Regions from separate parts of the Streptomyces sp. NPDC056738 genome, predicted to be linked through region 1. Evidence: riboswitches for the same ligand, from Rfam matches in the RefSeq annotation. Region 1 holds a riboswitch; each other region holds the start of a gene.
What was found. Region 1 has a riboswitch for cyclic di-AMP ahead of ACFRIC_RS03920 (peptidoglycan DD-metalloendopeptidase family protein). Riboswitches for the same ligand answer to the same signal wherever they lie in the genome.
Positions count from the first base shown of each region.

Region 2: linked by a shared signal. The riboswitch ahead of ACFRIC_RS19180 (C40 family peptidase) and the one ahead of ACFRIC_RS03920 (peptidoglycan DD-metalloendopeptidase family protein) in region 1 are both predicted to bind cyclic di-AMP.
Region 3: linked by a shared signal. The riboswitch ahead of ACFRIC_RS03290 (NlpC/P60 family protein) and the one ahead of ACFRIC_RS03920 (peptidoglycan DD-metalloendopeptidase family protein) in region 1 are both predicted to bind cyclic di-AMP.
Region 4: linked by a shared signal. The riboswitch ahead of ACFRIC_RS32270 (NlpC/P60 family protein) and the one ahead of ACFRIC_RS03920 (peptidoglycan DD-metalloendopeptidase family protein) in region 1 are both predicted to bind cyclic di-AMP.

Region 1 is NZ_JBHTZF010000002.1:30,819-35,678, reverse strand. Features, by position in the region: gene ACFRIC_RS03925 (SGNH/GDSL hydrolase family protein) at 167-952, opposite strand; gene ACFRIC_RS03920 (peptidoglycan DD-metalloendopeptidase family protein) at 1,224-2,126, opposite strand; cyclic di-AMP (ydaO/yuaA leader) riboswitch at 2,131-2,288, opposite strand; gene ACFRIC_RS03915 (tyrosine-protein phosphatase) at 2,955-3,752, shown strand; gene ACFRIC_RS03910 (DUF6126 family protein) at 3,782-3,928, opposite strand; gene ACFRIC_RS03905 (helix-turn-helix domain-containing protein) at 3,925-4,563, opposite strand; gene ACFRIC_RS03900 (aspartate aminotransferase family protein) at 4,627-4,860, opposite strand, start outside.
Region 2 is NZ_JBHTZF010000006.1:483,684-488,543, forward strand. Features, by position in the region: gene ACFRIC_RS19170 (ATP-dependent Clp protease proteolytic subunit) at 38-673, shown strand; gene ACFRIC_RS19175 (hypothetical protein) at 681-986, shown strand; cyclic di-AMP (ydaO/yuaA leader) riboswitch at 1,324-1,520, shown strand; gene ACFRIC_RS19180 (C40 family peptidase) at 1,524-1,997, shown strand; gene ACFRIC_RS19185 (ATP-binding protein) at 2,258-2,719, opposite strand; gene ACFRIC_RS19190 (helix-turn-helix domain-containing protein) at 2,932-3,789, shown strand; gene ACFRIC_RS19195 (DUF397 domain-containing protein) at 3,801-4,025, shown strand; gene ACFRIC_RS19200 (8-amino-7-oxononanoate synthase) at 4,125-4,860, opposite strand, start outside.
Region 3 is NZ_JBHTZF010000001.1:790,946-795,805, forward strand. Features, by position in the region: gene ACFRIC_RS03275 (DUF2306 domain-containing protein) at 1-96, opposite strand, end outside; gene ACFRIC_RS03280 (helix-turn-helix transcriptional regulator) at 181-711, opposite strand; gene ACFRIC_RS03285 (hypothetical protein) at 922-1,239, shown strand; gene ACFRIC_RS03290 (NlpC/P60 family protein) at 1,300-3,396, opposite strand; cyclic di-AMP (ydaO/yuaA leader) riboswitch at 3,404-3,575, opposite strand; gene ACFRIC_RS03295 (hypothetical protein) at 4,056-4,232, shown strand; gene ACFRIC_RS03300 (alpha/beta fold hydrolase) at 4,245-4,860, opposite strand, start outside.
Region 4 is NZ_JBHTZF010000014.1:140,565-145,424, reverse strand. Features, by position in the region: gene pcrA (DNA helicase PcrA) at 1-1,613, opposite strand, end outside; cyclic di-AMP (ydaO/yuaA leader) riboswitch at 2,085-2,254, shown strand; gene ACFRIC_RS32270 (NlpC/P60 family protein) at 2,262-3,443, shown strand; gene ACFRIC_RS32265 (tellurite resistance/C4-dicarboxylate transporter family protein) at 3,577-4,569, shown strand; gene ACFRIC_RS32260 (hypothetical protein) at 4,547-4,860, opposite strand, start outside.

The DNA.
Region 1 (4,860 bases):
GCCGGTGGCGAGCGGCGCCCGCCGCACACCCGGAGCGCTGCGCCCGCGCGATGCGGGTGAACCGAATCCACCGGCCGGGCCGGGCCATGCCCGTCGGCCGGTCGGCCCTGCCGGCCGAACCGGTTCGGTGCGCCGAACCGGTTCCGTCGGCAGGGCCGGTCGCCGTTCAGGCCACCGACTCGATGCGCAGCTTGATGTCGTCCGGGGACAGGGCTCCCTTGGCCGAGACGTGGTCGCCCGAGGACTCCCCGCGCAGGCGCCGTCCGATCCAGGGGACCAGGTACTCGCGCGCCCACTGGATGTTGTCGCGGCGCACCTCCAGCGTGCCGCGCGGCGGGAGGGGCGGCCAGGGCTGGTCCGGGTCGGCCGGGACCTCGAGGCCGAGGACCTGTCCGGCACGGAGCGCCACCCGGGTGTGCCCCTCGGGCGAGAGGTGCAGCCGGTCGCCGTCCCAGGCCCGCCGGTCCTGGATCGTCTTCAGGGACCAGAGGTCGAGGACGGGACAGCCGTAGCGGTCCGCGATGGCCCGCACGTGTCCGTTGTAGGTGGCGATCTTTCCGCGCAGATGCTTGAGCACGGGAACGCCACGGGTGTCGAAGCCGGTCGTCACCATGACGGTGCCGACGGCGGAGGTGAGGTCGGCGATCGCGCGCTCGAAGCGCTCCGCGACCTCGTCGGGGTCGGTGCCGGGGCGGATGATGTCGTTGCCGCCGGCGCAGAACGAGACCAGGTCCGGGCCGAGTTCCTTGGCCCTCTGGAGCTGGGTCTCGACGATCTGGTCGAGCAGTTTGCCGCGCACGGCGAGGTTGGTGTAGTCGAAGTCGCCTTCGGGCCTGCGGTCCGCGAGAAGTACCGCGAACCGGTCGGCCCAGCCGACGAACGCTCCGTCGGGCCCAGGGTCGCCGACGCCCTCGGTGAAGCTGTCCCCCACCGCCACGTACGACCCGATCACTGATCTGTTGTCACTCTTCGAATCGTCTGCCACATCGAGCATGATTCACCTTTTGATGTGAGCTACGCGACCGTAGGGAAGGGTTGACGGGCGGTGAGATAAGCCACTCGCCAAGCATTGGTCAACTCTGGAATAAGGCCCGCGTCAAGGCTGTTGAAGCAGCGATCGACCCGAGGCCGCGCCGCGGGAACACCGAAGGCCGGAACCCCGGGGATCATGGGGTCCGGCCTTCGGAGATCTTCCTGCCGTCAGGAGCAGGAGGAGGAGGGGGTCAGCCCACCGCGACACCGTGCGAGCGCAGGTACGCGACCGGGTCGACGTCGGAGCCGTAGTCCGGAGTGGTGCGGATCTCGAAGTGCAGGTGCGGTCCGGTCACGTTGCCGGTCGCGCCGGAGAGACCGATCTGCTGTCCCGGGGTCACGGTCTGGCCCGCCGAGACGGACAGGGACGACATGTGGGCGTACTGGGAGTACTTGCCGTCGGCGTGCTGGATGACGACCTGGTTGCCGTACGCGCCGCCCCAGCCCGCGGAGACGACGGTGCCCGCGGCGATGGACTTGATCGTGGTGCCGGTCGGGACCACGAAGTCCACGCCCGTGTGGTAGCCGCTGGACCACATGCTGCCCGCCACCTTGTAGCCGGTGCCGACGCTGCTGCTGTCGACCGGCAGGTTGTAGCCGGAGGAGCTGTCGGCGGAGGCGGTGTCGGGCGCTGCCGTGGCGGCGGCCGGGGCCGCCTGGGCGGACTTCGCCGGGGTGGCCGTCCGGGTGGACGTGTGCGTCGCCGAGTGGGCGGCCGAGGCGGCCTTCTTGCCGAGCGACAGCTTCAGACCGGGGTGGATCAGCGAGGGGTCGCTGCCGATCGCGGAGCGGTTGTCGGCGTAGATCTTCTTCCAGCCGCCGCCGACGTTCTGCTCGTCGGCGATCTTCGACAGGTAGTCACCGCGCTTCACCGCGTACGTCTTGGCCGTGGCGGCCTTGGCGGTCTTCGCGGCGGGGGCGGCGGTCGCGGCCTTCTCGACATGCTGCGCGACGGCGGCGGCCGGGGTCGCGGCGTGGGCGCCCGTGGCTCCCATCAGGGGCAGCGCGAGTGCGGCGCCACCGGTTCCGGCCACGGCGATCGAGCGGGTGAAACGCAGGGACTTGGGACGGCGGTGCTTACCCTTCGCGGGCATGACGATTTCCTCTCCGGCGCCTGCGGGGTGAGCTGTCGGGTGCGGGCTGGAGATGCCCGGCCGCGCTGCTGCGCGGCTGTACCCCTAGCCTGTTCCGGAAACCGGACCAGGCACGGAACCTGTGGGTCCCCCGCTCCTGCCGTGTACGGGTGAGTGTGCGGATTCCGGGCGGCGGCAGGATTGGGCGTCCGTCCGGATTGAGGCAGAACGTAAGCGAGATGAGAGCGCGTCGACAACTATGGGCGGTTTCTGTGCGCTCGCCTTTCTTGATCCATGGGGAAATCGCCGTCACCCTCCGTGGAGTGACGATCTTCCGGGCCGCTCAACCCGCCCGTGAATCCTGGCGTGTTGACAATTGAGGACGGCAACGCATCGTCACGAATATGACCCTCCTCACGCGACTCGCCCCAGGTTGCCTTATTCCAGGGCCAGTTGTTACGAAGGCGCCTATTCGGACAGAAGGGTCAGATGCGACGCGCGTGGATATCCGACACATTCGGATCCCCGAGCGAGAGGGTGCACAAAACGGCACCCCATTAATGCGGCATTTCATCGCAATCGCCCCGCCGTTCCGGCGGGACGAGAAGGGCGCGGCCGGACCCGCGACCGATCCCGCGCACTAATCGCACGTACGTTCGATACGAGACCGCCGCGGAACCCTCTTCCTGGGCTTTCCGTCGGCCTTCCGCCCAGAGGGCGGCCGCCTGTGGACAACTCATTGCCCGAGACACCCATGTCGTATCGTCGAGAGCGCGAGCCGGTACAACTGCCGACGAGCGGCGCCGAGTCCAGCCCGGCGACGCCGGCGGCCGAATGGGAGGAGCCCCCGTGACGCAGCAGGTCCCGTCGACCGAGCCCGAGCTCGGCGGAGTGCGGAACTTCCGTGACGTGGGCGGACTGCCCACCGCGGACGGCCGGCGAGTGCGCTACGGGCGTCTGTTCCGCAGCGGCCACCTCGCGCACGCCACGGAGGAGGACGCCGCGTTCCTCACCTCCCTGGGCCTCCACACGATCTTCGACTTCCGCAACGCGGCGGACCAGAAGCTGGAGGGCCCGGACGTCGAGCTGCCCGGCGTACGGAACGTGAACCTCCCGCTGAGCGACCCCGCGGACGGCAGCGAGTTCTGGAAGATGGTCCGCGACGGCGACATCGACCAGCTCCGCGGACTCCTCGGTGACGGCAAGGCCGCGAACCGGATGATCAACTCCTACCGCACGATCATCAGCGAGCGCACCGCCGAGCACTCCCAGGTGCTGCACGCCCTGGCGGACGACAGCGTGCCCGCGCTGATGCACTGCGCGGCGGGCAAGGACCGCGCCGGTCTGTCCATCGCGGTCACCCTGCTCGCCCTCGGCGTCGAGCGCGAGGCGATCGTGACCGACTACCTGGAGTCGAACGCCGCGCACCGCCGTTACAAGGTCCACCGCAACGGCTCCTCGGCCGGCGCCTACTCCCCCGAGGTCATGGAACTGCTCAGTCCGCTGTTCGACGCGCGCGCCGAGTACCTGACGGCCGCCTTCGAGACGATCGAGGAGAAGTGGGGCGGCGTCGAGGCCTATCTCGAACAGGGACTGGGGCTCACGCCGGAGCTCCGGGAGCGCCTGCGCGCGCGGCTCCTGGACTGAGCCGGAGCCGCGCTCCGCGACCGGGGGATCTACTGGTTCTGCGCGCCCAGCGTGAAGAGCAGGTAGATGAAGGCCGCGAACAGGTGGCCGACGGCGACGTAGATGATCAGCCGCACCCACAGGGCGCGCGGGAACCTGTCCTCCATGGACCGGCGACGTTCTGTGGGTTCGGTCATGACGTCTCTCCCGGGGTGGGGTGGCCGGTCGCCGGGCCGAGGCACAGCGCGGCGACGGGGCTCTGCAGCAGGGTGTGTACGAAGAGGAGATCGGCTCCGTCGCGCTCGGCGGCGGCGATGCGGTGCGGGGTCAGCGAGTCGAAGTGGGCGCTGTCTCCCGGCGCGAGGACGTGCGCGGTGTCCCCGAGGCGCAGACTGAGCCGCCCGTCGAGGACGTACAGCCACTCCTCGCCGGGGTGGACACGCACGATGTCACCCTGGGAGCCGTAGGGGACGTGCACGCGCAGGGCCTGCATGCCGCGGCCCGCGGAGCCCGCCTGCCAGTAGGTCCAGCCGCCCGCAGGGGCCGGCTCCATGTCGCCGGCGCGTACGATCGCGTCACGGTCGGGGACCGCCTCGCCGAGCAGTTCGGAGACCGTCGTACCGTAGACACGGGCCAGCGTGAGCAGCATCGGCAGCGAGGGCTGGCGCTGCCCGGTCTCCAGCCGGGAGAGATGGGCGGGCGAGAGTCCGGCGGCGCGGGCGGCGGCCTCCAGGGTGAGGGAGGCGCTGCGGCGCAGGGCGCGGAGCCGGGGCGCCACGGCGTGCAGCTCGGCGGACGGCTCGTCGACCGTCCCTGGTTCGGCAGGGCTCATGGAACCATTGAGCCAAACAATTACCTCTGGGGCAATTTTCTTGCCCCAGAGGCAAAAAACCTCTCAGCGGTTCGCCACCGCCTGCTTCACCAGCGTCTTCCCGAAGTTCCACATCAGCCCGCCGCCGTTGTGCGCGTCCTCCATCACCGCGGTGAAGGCCTCCACGAACCGGTCCACATCCCCCTCGTCGATGACCAGCGGCGGGATCAGTTTGATCACCTCCAGGTGGTCGCCGGAGACCTGGGTGAGGATGCGGTGGCGCTGGAGCAGCGGCACGACGACCATCTGCGCGAACAG
Region 2 (4,860 bases), on a different contig from region 1:
TACATTTTTTACAGACGTCGATCTGAGGAGGCGCGCCATGGACAGCCCGTCCGCCCGCTATGTCCTGCCCGAGTTCACGGAACGCACGAGCGCGGGACACCGGACCCTGGACCCCTACGCGAAGCTGCTCAGCGAGCGGATCGTGTTCCTCGGGACGCCGATCGACGACACGTCGGCGAACGACGTGACGGCCCAGTTCATGTACCTCGAACACCAGGCGCCCGAGCAGGACATCTCGCTGTACATCAACTCCCCCGGCGGCTCCTTCGCCGCGATGACCGCGATCTACGACACGATGCGGTTCGTCACCTGCGACGTCGAGACGGTCTGCCTGGGCCGGGCGGCCTCGGCCGCGGCCGTGCTGGTGGCGGGCGGCACTCCGGGCAAGCGGCTCGCGCTGCCGGGGGCCCGCTTCCTGCTCCACCAGCCGTCGGCGGCCGAGCCGCTCCAGGGCCAGGCGAGCGACCTGCTCATCCAGGCCGAGGAGTTGCTGCGGACCCGTCGGACGCTGGAGGAGATGCTTGGGCGCCACACGGGCCGGAGTCCGGAGCAGGTCGCGGCGGACATCGAGCGCGACAGGATCCTCGACGCGCCGGAGGCCCTGGCCTACGGGCTGATCGACCGGATCGTCCCGAGCCGCAGGTCCGCGCTCGACACGCCCGGCGCGAGGTGAGCGGCCGATGATCCCGGACCTTCCCCCGCTGCCCGCGCTGACCCGCGCGGAGGCCGAACTCATCGACCGCTATCTCGACGTCGTCGACCTCCTCGGCCGGATCAACCCCTCCCGCCCCGGAGACACCTATCGCGGCCTGAGGGCGGCTCAGGCACTGGTCGGCAAGGCGGAGGCCCTGCGGGACGCGCTCACGCTGATGCATCAGCGGGGCGAGAGCGAGGTGCACGCCCCGACGCTGGCGCAGGCCCTGCGGGTGCTCGGCGGAGAGCGGCGGGCGGCCCGGGTCACCGTGCCTCCCGAGTCCGGAAGTTGACGGACACCCACCGACGGGCCGGCCCGCGCCGAAGCGGCATGACGTCCGGACCACGACTCAAACGGACCGGATGGTGTACCCCCTGACGGCGTATTCATCGGTCCCTTCCCTGACCCCTCCGAGTTGCGCAACACGCTGAGTCCGGACGCCGGATGAGCCCCGTCGTCGCAGGTGCGGGCCTCATCGCCGTCCCCAACACGTGCTCGAACGGAGGGGTGTTCACTCGAACAGTCGAGTGGTGAGTAAGCCCACAAAACACCGGTTCCGCTCGGATTTTCCGACTCTGATGAGTGAAGATCCCTTCCGACGACAAGCCCCCGCCACAGCGGCGGGGCGGTCCGGGCGGACGCCGAGTCCTGCCGCCGCCCGGATGCCCGGTCGACAGGAGTGGATCGGCAGGAGTGGAGGACCCAGCTAGACGGGTCGCCGGAACAGTTCCGGGCGGCCCTTGGGGTGAAGCCGCAGCAGCGGCCGGGCAACTTCGCCAGCCCGAATCCGACAGGTCATCCTTCACAGGCGGCTGACGAAGGGTTGCGCATGACTGCGCTCAATCGTGTCCCGTCGCTGTGGACCCGGGCCGGTACGGCCTCGGCGCTCACACTTGCCGCCGTCGGCGGCAGCCTGGTGGTTCCCGGTGTCGCACCAGACGCCGAGGCGGCCACCGTCGCGACGCGGGCACTCCAGGTCGCGGCGTCGAAGCACGGCTCCCCCTACCAGTGGGGCGCCACCGGACCGCACCGCTTCGACTGCTCGGGGCTCACGCTCTACTCGTACAAGAAGGCGGGCAAGAAGCTGCCTCGTACGGCCGCGGCCCAGTACAACAAGACGCACCATGTCTCGGCCTCGCACCGCAAGGCCGGTGACCTCGTGTTCTTCCACTCGGGCCGGAACGTGTACCACGTCGGCATCTACGCCGGTAAGGGAAAGATCTGGCACTCCCCGAAGACCGGGGAAGTGGTGAAGCTCCAGAAGATCTGGACGAGAAGCGTCTGGTACGGCAGGGTCGGCTGACCCTTTCGCCCGGGGCGGCGGACCCTCGCCGCCCCGGCGCGAGCGCCCTCAGGGCCGCTGTGACGCCCTCCCGGCCCCTCGCGGGCCGACCGGGGCCGGGGGCGGCCCTTGTGGGCCGACCATGGCCGCCGCGGCTTTCGTGGGGCCACTGACGACCGCCGCGCCTCAATGGCCGCTGACCGCCGCGGCCTCAATGGGCCGCTGACGACCGCCGCCGCCCCCAAGGGCCATGACGACCGGTCGCCCCGTGGCGGCGTCCCTCAGGGCTCCTGGGGCGGCCACCCGGCCGGCACCGGCTGGACGGGCACCGTCCACGGGAGCTCGATGGAGACCGTCTTGCCGCCCTCCCGGGTCGGTACGACGGTGAGCCTGCCGCCGCATTCGGCGGTGAGCCAACGGATGATCACCATGCCGCGGCCGTTGTCCTGCTGGACGGCCGCGGGCAGCCGCTTCGGAAAGCGCGGATGGCTGTCGGTGACCCCGATACGCAGCCGCTCCTCCCGGTCGAGACGCACGCCGACCGTGAAGGTGGGCGACTGCCCGAACGTGTGCTGCACGGCGTTGGTCGCCAGTTCCGACACGATCAGCCGCACGGTCTCGGCGACGTCGCAGTCCCCCGGCAGGCCCCATTCGGACAGCACTTCGGCGACGAAATTTCGGGCCACGGAAACCGAGACCGGTTCGCTCGGCAGGGTGACGGATGCTTCCTGATGGTCTGCCATGGCGACGTTCGTCCCTTTCCCACGGGACCGGAGCCCGACACTGAGCGGATGGTTCGAGTACGGTCCCGGACTGGTGCTTGCGCCAGACTGCCATTACCGGGCCGGTCGCGGGTGCGATCCACCGAGTAATGCATATATCTGTCGCTCGATGCGGTGAACTCTGCGTCGGCAGAGCGTATTCGGACGACTTGGAAGGAGTAAGGAGAACAGCCATGCAGCACGGTCCCGCGGTGCGCCGCCGCAAGCTCGGAGCCGAACTGCGCGCGCTGCGCGCGGGCACGGGGCTCACGAGCGGGGAGGCGGCCCGCCTGCTCGGCTGGCACCAGTCGAAGGTGAGCCGCATCGAAACCGGCACCAGCGGGGTGAAACCGGCCGATGTGGAACGCCTGTTGCACGCGTACGGCGTCGAGGATCCCGAACTGCGCCGGCTCCTGGTCGTGTTGGCGGGCTCCGAGGTCAACGGCCGCCACCACTGGTGGCACGCGTACCGCGGGGTCCTCCCGCCGGAGTACCGGGACTTCATCAGCCTGGAGTCCGGCGCCAGCGCGATGCGCACCCTGGAGACCTCCGTCGTGCCCGGGCTGCTGCAGACACCGGAGTACGCCCGCGCGGTGACGCGGGCCGCCGTGGACGGACTGGAGGAGAGCAAGCTCGACGCCCTGGTCGAAGTGCGTCTGGCCCGGCAGGACGTGCTGCGCTCGGACCCGCCGCTCGAACTGTCCGCCGTCCTGGACGAGGCCGTGCTGCGCCGTGAGGTGGGCGGCCCCGACGTCATGGCACGCCAGCTCCGCCGGCTGCGGGAGGCCGCCGTGCTGCCTCAAGTACGGCTCCAGGTACTGCCGTTCGCGGCCGGCGCGCACATCGGCGTGACCGGCCCTTTCGTTATCTTCTCATTTCCGAACACAACCGATCTGGATGTGGTTGTTCTCGACCACTTGACGAGTAGCCTCTATCTCGAACGGAAAGAGGACCTCCAGGCATACGCCGAGGCCTTCAACGCCCTTCAGTTCCACGCCCTTTCACCCGAGGACTCGTTGGACTACATCGCCTCGATAGGCGACGACACGTAAGGAGGCACGTCATGTCTGCAATGCCTCGGTACGTACCCTCCAGCACTTCGCTGCTCCATGTGCGCTGGCTGCGCAGCAGTCGCAGTACCGGGATGAACAACTGCGTCGAGACCGCACGCCCGGGCACCGGACCCTGGTCCGGAATGGTCGCGGTGCGCGATTCCAAGAACACGGCGGGACCCGCCCTGCTGTTCACCCCGGACGTCTGGGAGGAGTTCATCACCGGGCTGAACTGACCCCGCACGGTTCACCGCTCCACCGCACCACCGGCCGGCCACCCCTGCATCTGTCCGGCCGAACGCTCCACCCGCTCGTCGATCGACCGCTCCACCGGTTCACCGGTTCCGGCTGATCACGTCCACCGCGTGCTCGATCTGCTCCTCGGTGAGGTCCGCGCGGGCCGTCAGTCGCAGCCGCGAAACACCGTCGGGCACCGACGGGGGACGGAAACAGCCGACGGCGAGGCCCGCCTCGCGACAGTCGGCCGCCCATCGCACCGCCCGTTCGGGGGACGGTGCCCGCACGGAGACGACCGCGGCATCCGGTCGTACCGCGGAGAGACCCTCCGCCGTCAATCGCGCGTGCAGCGCCCTGGCCACCTCGCGCGCCCGCGCGGCCCGCTCCGGCTCACGGCGCAGCAGGCGCAGGGCCGCGAGCGCCGCGCCCGCCGCCGCCGGCGCCAGGCCGGTGTCGAAGATGAAGGTGCGCGCCGCGTTGATCAGGTGGTCGATCACGGCCGCCGGGCCGAGGACCGCGCCGCCCTGGCTGCCGAGCGACTTGGACAGCGTGACGGTCACGACGACGTCCGGGTCCCCCGCGAGCCCCGCGGCGTGCGCGGCGCCCCTGCCGCCGTCGCCCAGGACCCCGAGCCCGTGCGCGTCGTCGACGACGAGGCCGGCGCCGTACTCACGGGACGCGAGCGCGAGTTCGGCGAGCGGGGCCGCGTCGCCGTCCACCGAGAAGACCGTGTCGGAGACGGTGACGGCGGGGCCGTCGTGGGTGCCGAGCGCCTTGCGCACGGCGTCGGGGTCCGCGTGCGGGACGACCTGTGTGGTGCCGCGCGCGAGCCGG
Region 3 (4,860 bases), on a different contig from region 1:
CAGCTCGGTCATCGCGATCGGCGCGTAGCCCACACACACGGCCGTCAAGGCGATGACGGCGAGGCGGCGCCAGGTGGTACCCGTCGGACGACGCACGACGACTCCCTGCTCGTGGCCGCGACCCGGCCATCGATAGTCTCGTTTGGACTATCGAGACGGTAGGGCCGTCCGCCGCCGGGGTCAACGGTCTGTCGTGTCCTCGTCCCGGCGCTGCACCCAGCCCCAGAAATCGATCATCATCCGCTCGTACCGGATTCCGAACTCCAGCGCGTCCCGCTGTCCCCGCGTCAGCAACTCCCCGACGGTCTCCGCGAGTTCTTCGTACTCGCGCAGGGTCCTGCGGTGCTCGTCGAGCTGTACGGGACCGAGCACCTCGGGCCGGCCGCCGAACCACAGCTTGAGGATGCCGCGCTCACGGGCCTCCACCGGTACGAACGCGGAGTCGTCGAGCCAGCCCCGCAGAGCCGCCCTGCCCTCGTCGGTCAGCGTCAGCACCCTGCGGTTGCGGCCGCTCTCCTGCCGCACCTGGGACAGCATCCCGGCGTCGAGGAGCCGGTCGCACTGCGCGTACACCTGCGCGTGCGGCACCGACCAGAAGGGCGCGACCGTCCGCGCCGCCTCCCCCTTGACGTCGTACGCGCTGGCCTCGCCCAGCTTGTCGATGATGCCGAGGACGAGGTACGAGGCGGTGGTCAACCTAGCGTCAGCCATGGGGCGACGGTATCGCCACGCGATCACCGCACGGGCGGCGGCGCCGGGTCCCGGCCACCGCCCGGCCGACTCCGCCGGACCCACGGCCGCGGCACGCGGGCGGCGTCCGACGCGAAGAAGATCCGGGTGCCCGGCACAATGCGGGGTATACGGGCGATCACACAACCGACCGCACTTCAGGCCCTCGCGCCGGCCGCACTAGGAGTTCCTGTGACCACCTACGTCATCACCGTTCCCGGGACGTTCGTCCACGGCCTGCCCGACGCCTCCCGTGCCGACGTGGAGCGCAGGCTTCGCCCCCAGGATCCGCAGAACACGGACCTGGGCGAGACCGAGGAGCTGAGCCTGCTGTCCGTCGACGAGGACAACAGGTTCTCCGTACGGCTCGAGGTCGAGGCGGCGGACCGCAGAAGCGCCGAGGCCGAGGCCGTACGGCTCGTCTCCGGCGCGCTCCAGGACAGCGGCCTGTCGGCCGATGACGCCCCGCTGGGACCCGCCGCCGTCACGGGGATCGACAGCGAGTTCTGACGTCGGTACGTCCTGGACCTACCCGGTACCGGATGGGTCCAGGACGGCCGAGCCGCGGCCTCAGGCGGGGCGTACGACGCTGTGGACGGCCGCCCGCCCGGCGTAGTCGACCGACTCCTCGCTGATCCGTGCTCCGGGGCTCGGCGCGTGGACCATGAGGCCGTCACCCACATAGAGGCCCACGTGGCTCACGTTGGCGTGGAAGAAGACCAGGTCGCCGGGCTGGATGGCGGCGAGGTCGACGGTCGCGCCGGCCTGCGCCTGGTCCTGCGTCGCCCGGGGGAGCATGACTCCCGCGCTCTTCCAGGCCGCCTGGGTGAGACCGGAGGGGTCGTACGAACCGGGTCCGGACGCTCCCCACACGCACGGGCTGCCGATCTGGGCACGGGCGAAGGCGACCGCCTCGGCGGCCCTGCTGTCGTGGCCGACGACCGGCGGGGCGGCGGCTGCGCCGGCGACGAGGCTGTCGATGTCGAACCCGGGGCTGGTGCCGGCGGCCCCGGGAGCGGCGGGCCACGCCTGCTGGTTGCCGTTCGGCCGCAACGACTGCCGCCAGGCGTCGTCGACCGGCGGGGGCGGCGGCTGGTTCGCGGGGGGCATCGGGGCCGACGGGTAGGCGGCGGGTGGCGGGGTGGCCTCGTACGCGGGCGGCTGCGGTGCCGGCTCGCTCACCGGAGGCATGGGGGCCTGCTGGTAGGCGGCGGCGCGCGGCGCCGTCTCGTACGCCGGGGGCTGGGGCGCCGGCTCACTCACCGGAGGCATCGGGGCCGGCTGGTACCCGCTGGGCCGCGTCGGCTTGTCGTACGACAGCGGCAGGAGCACGGAGGTGTACTCCGGGGCCGGGGCGGGCGCTTCGTACCCGGGGGGCAGGATGACCGCCTTGGGCTGGGCGGCCGGGGGCGCGGGCTCGTACGGCCGGGGCATGGAGCCCGTGTCGAAGACCCCGGGCGCGGGCGCGGCCTGCGGAGCCGCCTCGTACGCGGCCGGCTGGGGCGCCGCCTGGAACGCGGGCGCCTGGGCGACCGACGGGAACGTGCCGGTCTGAGCGGCGGACGGGAACGGGGCGGCCTGCGGAGCCGACGGGAACGCGGTGGGCTGGGCGACCGACGGGAACGAGCCCGACTCACCGACCGCCGGGAAGGTGCCGGACTGGCCGACCGCCGGGAAGGAACCGCTCTGGCCGACGGCCGGGAACGAACCTGTCTGGCCGACAGTCGGGAAGGAACCCGTCTGACCGACCGAGGGGAACGAACCGGTCTGGCCGACGGACGGGAAGGAGCCGGTCTGACCGACGGACGGGAAGGTGCCGGACTGGCCGACCGCCGGGAACGAACCGGTCTGACCGACCGACGGGAAGGAGCCCGTCTGACCGACGGACGGGAAGGAACCGGTCTGGGCCACGGACGGGAACGAACCCGACTGACCCACCGCCGGGAACGAACCGGTCTGGCCGACGGACGGGCGGTACTCGATCGCCGGCGCCTGCGCGACGGGCATGCCCTGCCGTGCCGCGTGCCGCGCGATCAGTTCCCGGGCGACGCCGAGCTTGCGCCGGGCGCTCTGCTTCTTGACGTACGGCGAGGACTGCTGCGACGCGGCGGCCGGAGCGGCCCCGGCGCGGAGCCCCGCACGGACCGCCACCTCGGATCCCGGCACCGCCGGAGCACCGCCGGCCGGGAGCGCGGCCACCGGACCGGCGGTCAGCTCCAGGGCGGGCCGCCCACCCGGTTCCGACGTCGGACCGGCGGTCAGCTCCAGCACCGGAGCCGCCGTCAACTCGGCCACCGGCCGGACGAGTTGTTCGAGCTCGTAGATCGTCGGAAGGTCCGAGGAGGATCCCTTGGACCCCTTCGCACCCTCCTTCGGACGGGCACCGGCGCCACCGCGTTCGGGCTTCCTGTCGGCCGGGAGCGAGGCCGGAGCCGAGGGTCCGAACCGGGAACGCGCCCCGTCGAACCACTGCCGCATCAGGTCGTCCTGGGCGGCGTCGGAAACCCCGCTCCCCTGCCCCGGGCCCCGCCGGCCCTGCCTGCGACTGGAGTTCGCCAAGGCGCGGGTCCCGTTGAAGTTACCGGTGGCGAGCTCCGCCTGGTCGTAGAGGGACGAGAGTCTTCGGGCGACTTCTTCGCCACTGGGCGGGGTGCGTTCCGGCGCCATGGAGTGGTGCTCCTTCCGTCGTCCGCCTACCGGGTTAGCTGTCGGGTTCGGGCGGACGATTCCGGAAGGTATGCCCTACGGCCCCTGCCCCGAAAGGCAGTTGACCGATTCACCCCAGGTTCGGTGGGTCCCCGGCTCCCGCTGCCACGAGGACGGGCAGGACTCGGCGGAGGCCGCACCGCCCGGCGAACTTCGCCGGAGGGAGTCGGGCGGCCTGGTCGCCAACTTAGCGAGGGTGTGCACCCGATGTGAAGATCCACGTCCCAGATGTCCGATACATTTTCGTGACCTTCATCGCACCATCCCGCAGCGCGACCGTGAGGACACGGGCCGTACTCGAAAAGGCGGCTGAGCACGGCCGTTGAGGGGACCGGCGCCCGGCGCCCGGTCCGGACCCGCGGGGGACGCGCGGAGCCGAGCCGGATGTGTCGAAAGTGTGCACGGAACTGGCGTTCCCTGGCAGGTCGTTCGACATCGGCGGCGCCCTTTGGTCATACCTTGACCGGTTCTGGCCGAGCTGGCCGGATCACCGCTGGGACCACGTGCCGCCCGTACCGTCGATGCACGTCAGACCACGCGAGCGAGTCGAGGATCCCCACGTGCACGATGCGCCGATCTATGCCCAACTCATCTCCGAACGCGGTGACATACCGACACTCGTGCGAAGCGAAGCACGTCGGCTGCAACGCGATTTCGAGTGGATCCTGAGCTGGGATCCGTCGTCGGGCGTCCCGCTCCCCTCCTCCGCCGCGCGCCCGGCGTCCGGTTCGCGCCGCGCCTTCTCCCCCGCCCCCGACCCCGACGACCGACTCGACACACCGGGCTCGGGCAACTGAGGTGGGCGCACTCTAGAGAACGTCCGGCTCCCCGCCCGGTCGTTCGGCGGGGAGCGGGTCGAGGCCGTCGCGGATCCGGGTCACCAGCTCGGCTACCGTCGCAGCCGTGGCGCGGTGCCAGGTCCGCGCACGGCGGAGCATCGCGTGGTCACCGCCCTCGACCCGCACGGCGCTCGCGGAGGAACCCTCCTCCAGCGCCCGGCGGACGAGGGCGAACGACTCCGCAGGGTCGGTGACCCGGTCCCGGTCCCCGTGGAGCACGATGACGCGTTTGTCCCGCAAGTGGGCCACCGGCTCGCCTTCCGGGCACCAGGGTGCCAGCGCCACCACGGCACGGACCCGCGGCGCGGCCGCGGCCCGCAGCGCCGCGCGCCCGCCCATCGAGTGACCCACGAGCACGACCGGCACCTCCCCCACCAGAGCGGCGAGTTCGTCGAGTGCCCGCAGGACGTCGGCGAGGGGGTCGGCGTCCGCGCCGTTCCATCCCCGGTGCCGGTAGCGCACCTCCCCGACGAAGGTGTCCGCGTCCGGCAGGGCCCGTGTCACGGAGCGCACGAAGGGCCGCATCCGGGCGCGTGCCAGGTTCCACGGCCGCAGCGGAGCCTTGCTGTCGGCGGTGCCGCCGTGC
Region 4 (4,860 bases), on a different contig from region 1:
ACCGCGTTGGTGGAGCGCGCGGCCATGCCGTAGGCCTCGTCGACGCGGCGCAGCGCCTGCGGGAAGCTGATCTTCTCGCGCTGCGCCAGGGCGTCGATCATCGCCTCGGCGCGGTCGCCGATCCCGCGCTTGGGCACGTTCAGGATGCGGCGCATGGGGACCGAGTCCTCGGGGTTGGCCAGCACCCTGAGGTAGGCGAGGACGTCCCGGACCTCCTTGCGCTCGTAGAAGCGGACACCGCCGACGACCTTGTACGGCAGGCCGACGCGGATGAAGATCTCTTCGAAGACACGGGACTGCGCGTTCGTGCGGTAGAAGACCGCGACGTCGCCGGCCCTGGCGTCGCCCGCGTCGGTGAGGCGGTCTATCTCTTCGGCGACGAACTGGGCCTCGTCGTGCTCGGTGTCCGCGACGTAGCCCGTGATGTTCGAGCCGGCGCCCGCGTTGGTCCACAGGTTCTTGGGGCGGCGGGACTCGTTGCGCTCGATGACCGCGTTGGCGGCGGACAGGATCGTCTGGGTGGAGCGGTAGTTCTGCTCCAGGAGGATCGTCGTCGCGTTCGGGTAGTCCTCCTCGAACTGGAGGATGTTGCGGATGGTCGCGCCGCGGAAGGCGTAGATCGACTGGTCCGCGTCACCCACGACGCACAGCTCGGCCGGAGGCAGGTCGTACTCGCTGGGCGGTACGTCCACGGGGTGCTCGGAGGTCCCCACGAGTTCGCGGACGAGGGCGTACTGGGCGTGATTGGTGTCCTGGTACTCGTCGACGAGGACGTGCCGGAAGCGGCGGCGGTAGTGCTCGGCGACGTCCGGGAAGGCGCGCAGCAGGTTGACCGTGGTCATGATCAGGTCGTCGAAGTCGAGCGCGTTGGCCTCGCGCAGCCTCGACTGGTACATCGCGTACGCCTGGGCGAGGGTCTTCTCGAAGCCGTCGGCGGCCTGGGCGGCGAAGTCCTCCTCGTCGATCAGCTCGTTCTTCAGGTTCGAGATCTTGGCACTGAACGACTTCGGCGGGAACCGCTTGGGGTCGAGGTCGAGATCACGGCAGACGAGGGCCATCAGGCGCTTGGAGTCGGCGGCGTCGTAGATCGAGAAGGACGAGGTGAAGCCGAGGGTCTTGCTCTCGCGGCGGAGGATGCGGACGCAGGCGCTGTGGAAGGTCATCACCCACATCGCGTTGGCGCGCGGGCCGACGAGCGCCTCGACACGCTCCTTCATCTCACCGGCGGCCTTGTTGGTGAACGTGATCGCGAGGATCTGGCCGGGGTGGACGTCGCGCTCGCCCAGCAGGTGCGCGATGCGGTGGGTGAGCACACGCGTCTTGCCCGAGCCGGCGCCGGCCACGATGAGCAGCGGGGAGCCGGAGTGCACCACGGCCGCGCGCTGGTTCTCGTTCAGTCCGTCCAGCAGGGCCGCGGGGTCCACGGCGGGCCTGGGCGCGCCGTCGCGGTAGTACGCGTCCCGGCTCGGCGGCAGGTCGAACTTCCCGCCGAACAGATCGTCCGGAACCGGCTCCGGTACGTGATCGTCCTCGGGCGGCGGCGGGTGTTCGTCCTCGTGGCCCGCGGAGGGCTTGAGGTTCGCCAGGAAGCTGTCGTCAAAGAGGCTGCTCATCGCTCTCCGAGTCTAGGCCGCCCCACTGACAGCCCGCCGCCACCCCGAGAACTCGGCCCGAAGTCGTGACGAGGCGCCCGGCGGACACCAGGTAAGCCCCCTGCCTCCGCCGAGATCCCACCCCGCGACCGTGCGCGACCGTACGGGCACCCGGCGTGAAGGGTCGCCCCGGACCGTGGTCGAGGCATGCGCCCGTCGCCGCCCGCACTGCCCCCGCGACACCAGCGACATGTGCCGCACCCCCGGCACCTGTGCACCGCCGCACCCGCCGCACCCGGCCGCACCCGCGACACCTGTGGCGTCTGCCGCACCTGGCGCACTGCCGCCCTGGCGCACTGCCGCTCTGCCGCACCTGGCGAATGGTCACGAAAATGTATCGGACGTATCGGGCATCAACCTTCACACGGGCCACACCCGTTGGCTAGCGTGCTCGAAGGCCGCTCGACCGCATCCGGCGAACTCCGCCGGGCCGGGCGGCCTCCGCCGAATCCGGTGTGCCGCGAGGCCCCGGAGCCGGGGACCCACCGACTTTGGGGTGAATCGGTCCAACCGCCCCGTGGGGCACGGACCGTAGGGCAGCCTTCCGGAACCACCCGCCCGAACCCGACAGCTAACTCGGCAGGCGGATGACGGAAGGAGTCGCCTCTCTTGGCGTCACACCGCAAGGCGCGTCCCACCGGCACGCGCATCGGGGGCATACGGACCCCCTTCCTCGCCACAGCGGCACTCACCTCCGTGGCCCTGCTCTCCCAGACCGCCGACGCCACCCCCTCGGCCGAGCCCCGGCCCAGCATCGAAGAGGTCTCCAAGAAGGTCGACGACCTCTACCACCAGGCCGAGACCGCCACCGACAAGTACAACGCGACCCGGGAGAAGACCGCCGAGCAGCGCAAGCGCGTCGACACCCTGCTCGACGACGTCGCCCAGCGCACCGAGAAGCTCAACAGCGCGCGCGAGGAACTGGGGACGTTCGCCGCGGCGCAGTACCGCACGGGGGCCGCCGCGCCCTCCACCGCGACCCTGCTGCTCGCCGACAACCCCCAGGACTACTTCGACCAGACCCAGTTGATGAGCCGCCTGACGACCCGCCAGAAGGCGGCCGTCGACGACTACATCACGGAGCAGGCGGCCACCACCAAGAAGCGGACGGAGGCCACCGAGAGCCTGGAGTCGCTGACCGCCTCGCAGAAGGCGCTCAAGACGTCCAAGGCCGACGTGCAGCGCAAGCTCTCCGAGGCCCGGGATCTGCTCTCGAAGCTGAACTCCGAGGAAAAGGCGCGGCTGGCGGCGATCGAGAAGAAGAAGCGGGAACAGGCCGCGGCCAAGGCGGCGGAGCTGGCGAAGCAGCAGGCCGCCGCGGAGAAGGCCGCCCAGTCGCAGTCCTCGTCGGACGGCACGGCCGACCCGGCCACCGGCTCGGCCGCCGGCTCGACGGCCGGGTCGTCGTCGGGATCGACGACCACGAGCTCCTCGTCGAAGGCGGCGGAGGCGCTCGCGTTCGCCCGCGCGCAGATCGGCAAGCCGTACGTCTGGGGCGCCACCGGCCCGGACTCCTACGACTGCTCGGGCCTGACCCAGGCCGCCTGGAAGGCCGCGGGCGTCAGCCTCCCGCGCGTCACCTACGACCAGGTGAACGCCGGCACGACGGTCTCCCTCGCCGACGCCCGGCCCGGCGACCTGGTCTTCTTCTACGACGACATCAGCCACGTCGGCATCTACATCGGCGACGGCATGATGATCCACGCGCCGAAGCCGGGAGCGTACGTCCGCGAGGAGTCGATCTACTACGACGGCACCTCGGCGATCCACAGCGTGGTGCGCCCGGCGTAGCCCGGACGCGGAAGCCCCTCTCGCGGGGCACGGGCGCCGGGGTCTGCCGATCCCCGCGCGCGTGCCCCGCGTTTTCGTCGCCGCCCGCGCGTGGCCCGCCCGCAACCGCTCGACGGGTCCCTAGCATCGACGCATGCCAGACACACCGGACATGACGGACACCATTCCGCTCCGCGCCTGGTGGGCGGGGTGGGCCCCCGCCGCCGGCGCCGCCGTCATGGCCACCGGCATCCTCTCGACCGGGCTGTACCTGACCGGCTACGAGGTCCTGTCGCGGATCGCGCTGGTCCTCGCGTCGCTCGCCTGGGTCGGGCTCGCCTCGGACTTCCTCGCCCGCCTGGTGGGCGACCGGGCGCAATGGGCGCGACGGGCCGCCGCCCCGGCGGGGCTCGACGCGGTCGCGGCGACCACCGTGCTCGGCACCCGGTTCGCGACCCTTGGATGGCGGACGCTCGCCGAGGTCCTGCTCGCGCTGTCGGCCGTGCTCTGGCCGGTCCTGCTGCTGACCGTGCTGCGGCACTGGCGGCGCCGGATGGCGGGAGAGGTGTTCCTCGTCTGCGTGGCCACGCAGGGGCTCTCGGTCCTCGGCTCGACGATCGCCGCCGAGGTGGGCTCGGACTGGCTGGCGCACGCCGCGATGACGCTGTTCTGGGTGGGGGTCGCGCTCTACGTCGTCTCGTTCGCGAACTTCGACCCGCGGGAGGTGCGGAAGGGCGCCGGGGACCACTGGATCGCGGCCGGCGCGCTGGGCATCTCGGCGCTGGCCGGGGCCGGGCTCGTCGTGGCGCACGACGTGAATCCGTATCTGTGGAACAACGACGACCAGGGCGTCCTGCGCGCCACGACCGGCGCGCTGCTCGTGCTGGACCTCGTCTGCTACTTCCTGCTGGCCGTCGCGGAGGTGGTGTGGCCGCGCCCGCGGTACGACGTACGGCGCTGGTCGTCCGTCTTCCCGATGGGGATGTCGGCGGTGGCCACGCTCGCGGTCTCGGCCGCCCTCGACGTCTTCTGGCTCAAGGGGACCGGGCAGGTGCTGCTGTGGATCGCGGTGGCGGCCTGGCTCCTGGCGGTCGTGGGTACCGCTCTCGCCTTCGGATCCGAGGTCAGGTCCACAGGACGGCGATGAAGATGTTCGTGACGGTCAGCAGTCCGACCAGGCCGAAGAGGCGCTTGTCGACCGTCTCGTCGTCCCGCTTCACGTAGACGAGCCCGAGGATCACGATCAGCAGGGCCAGCTTCACACCGATCTTGACGGTGTTCACCGTGCCGCCGTCGGCCTGGTTGAGCCCGACCAGGGCGACTCCGGTCACCAGCATGGTCAGCGCGCCGTGCAGCATCGCCGGGACGAAGCGGGCGGTGCCCTTGCCCATCGCCTTCATCTGCGTGAGGAAGCCGCCGAGGAGCGCGGCGATGCCGA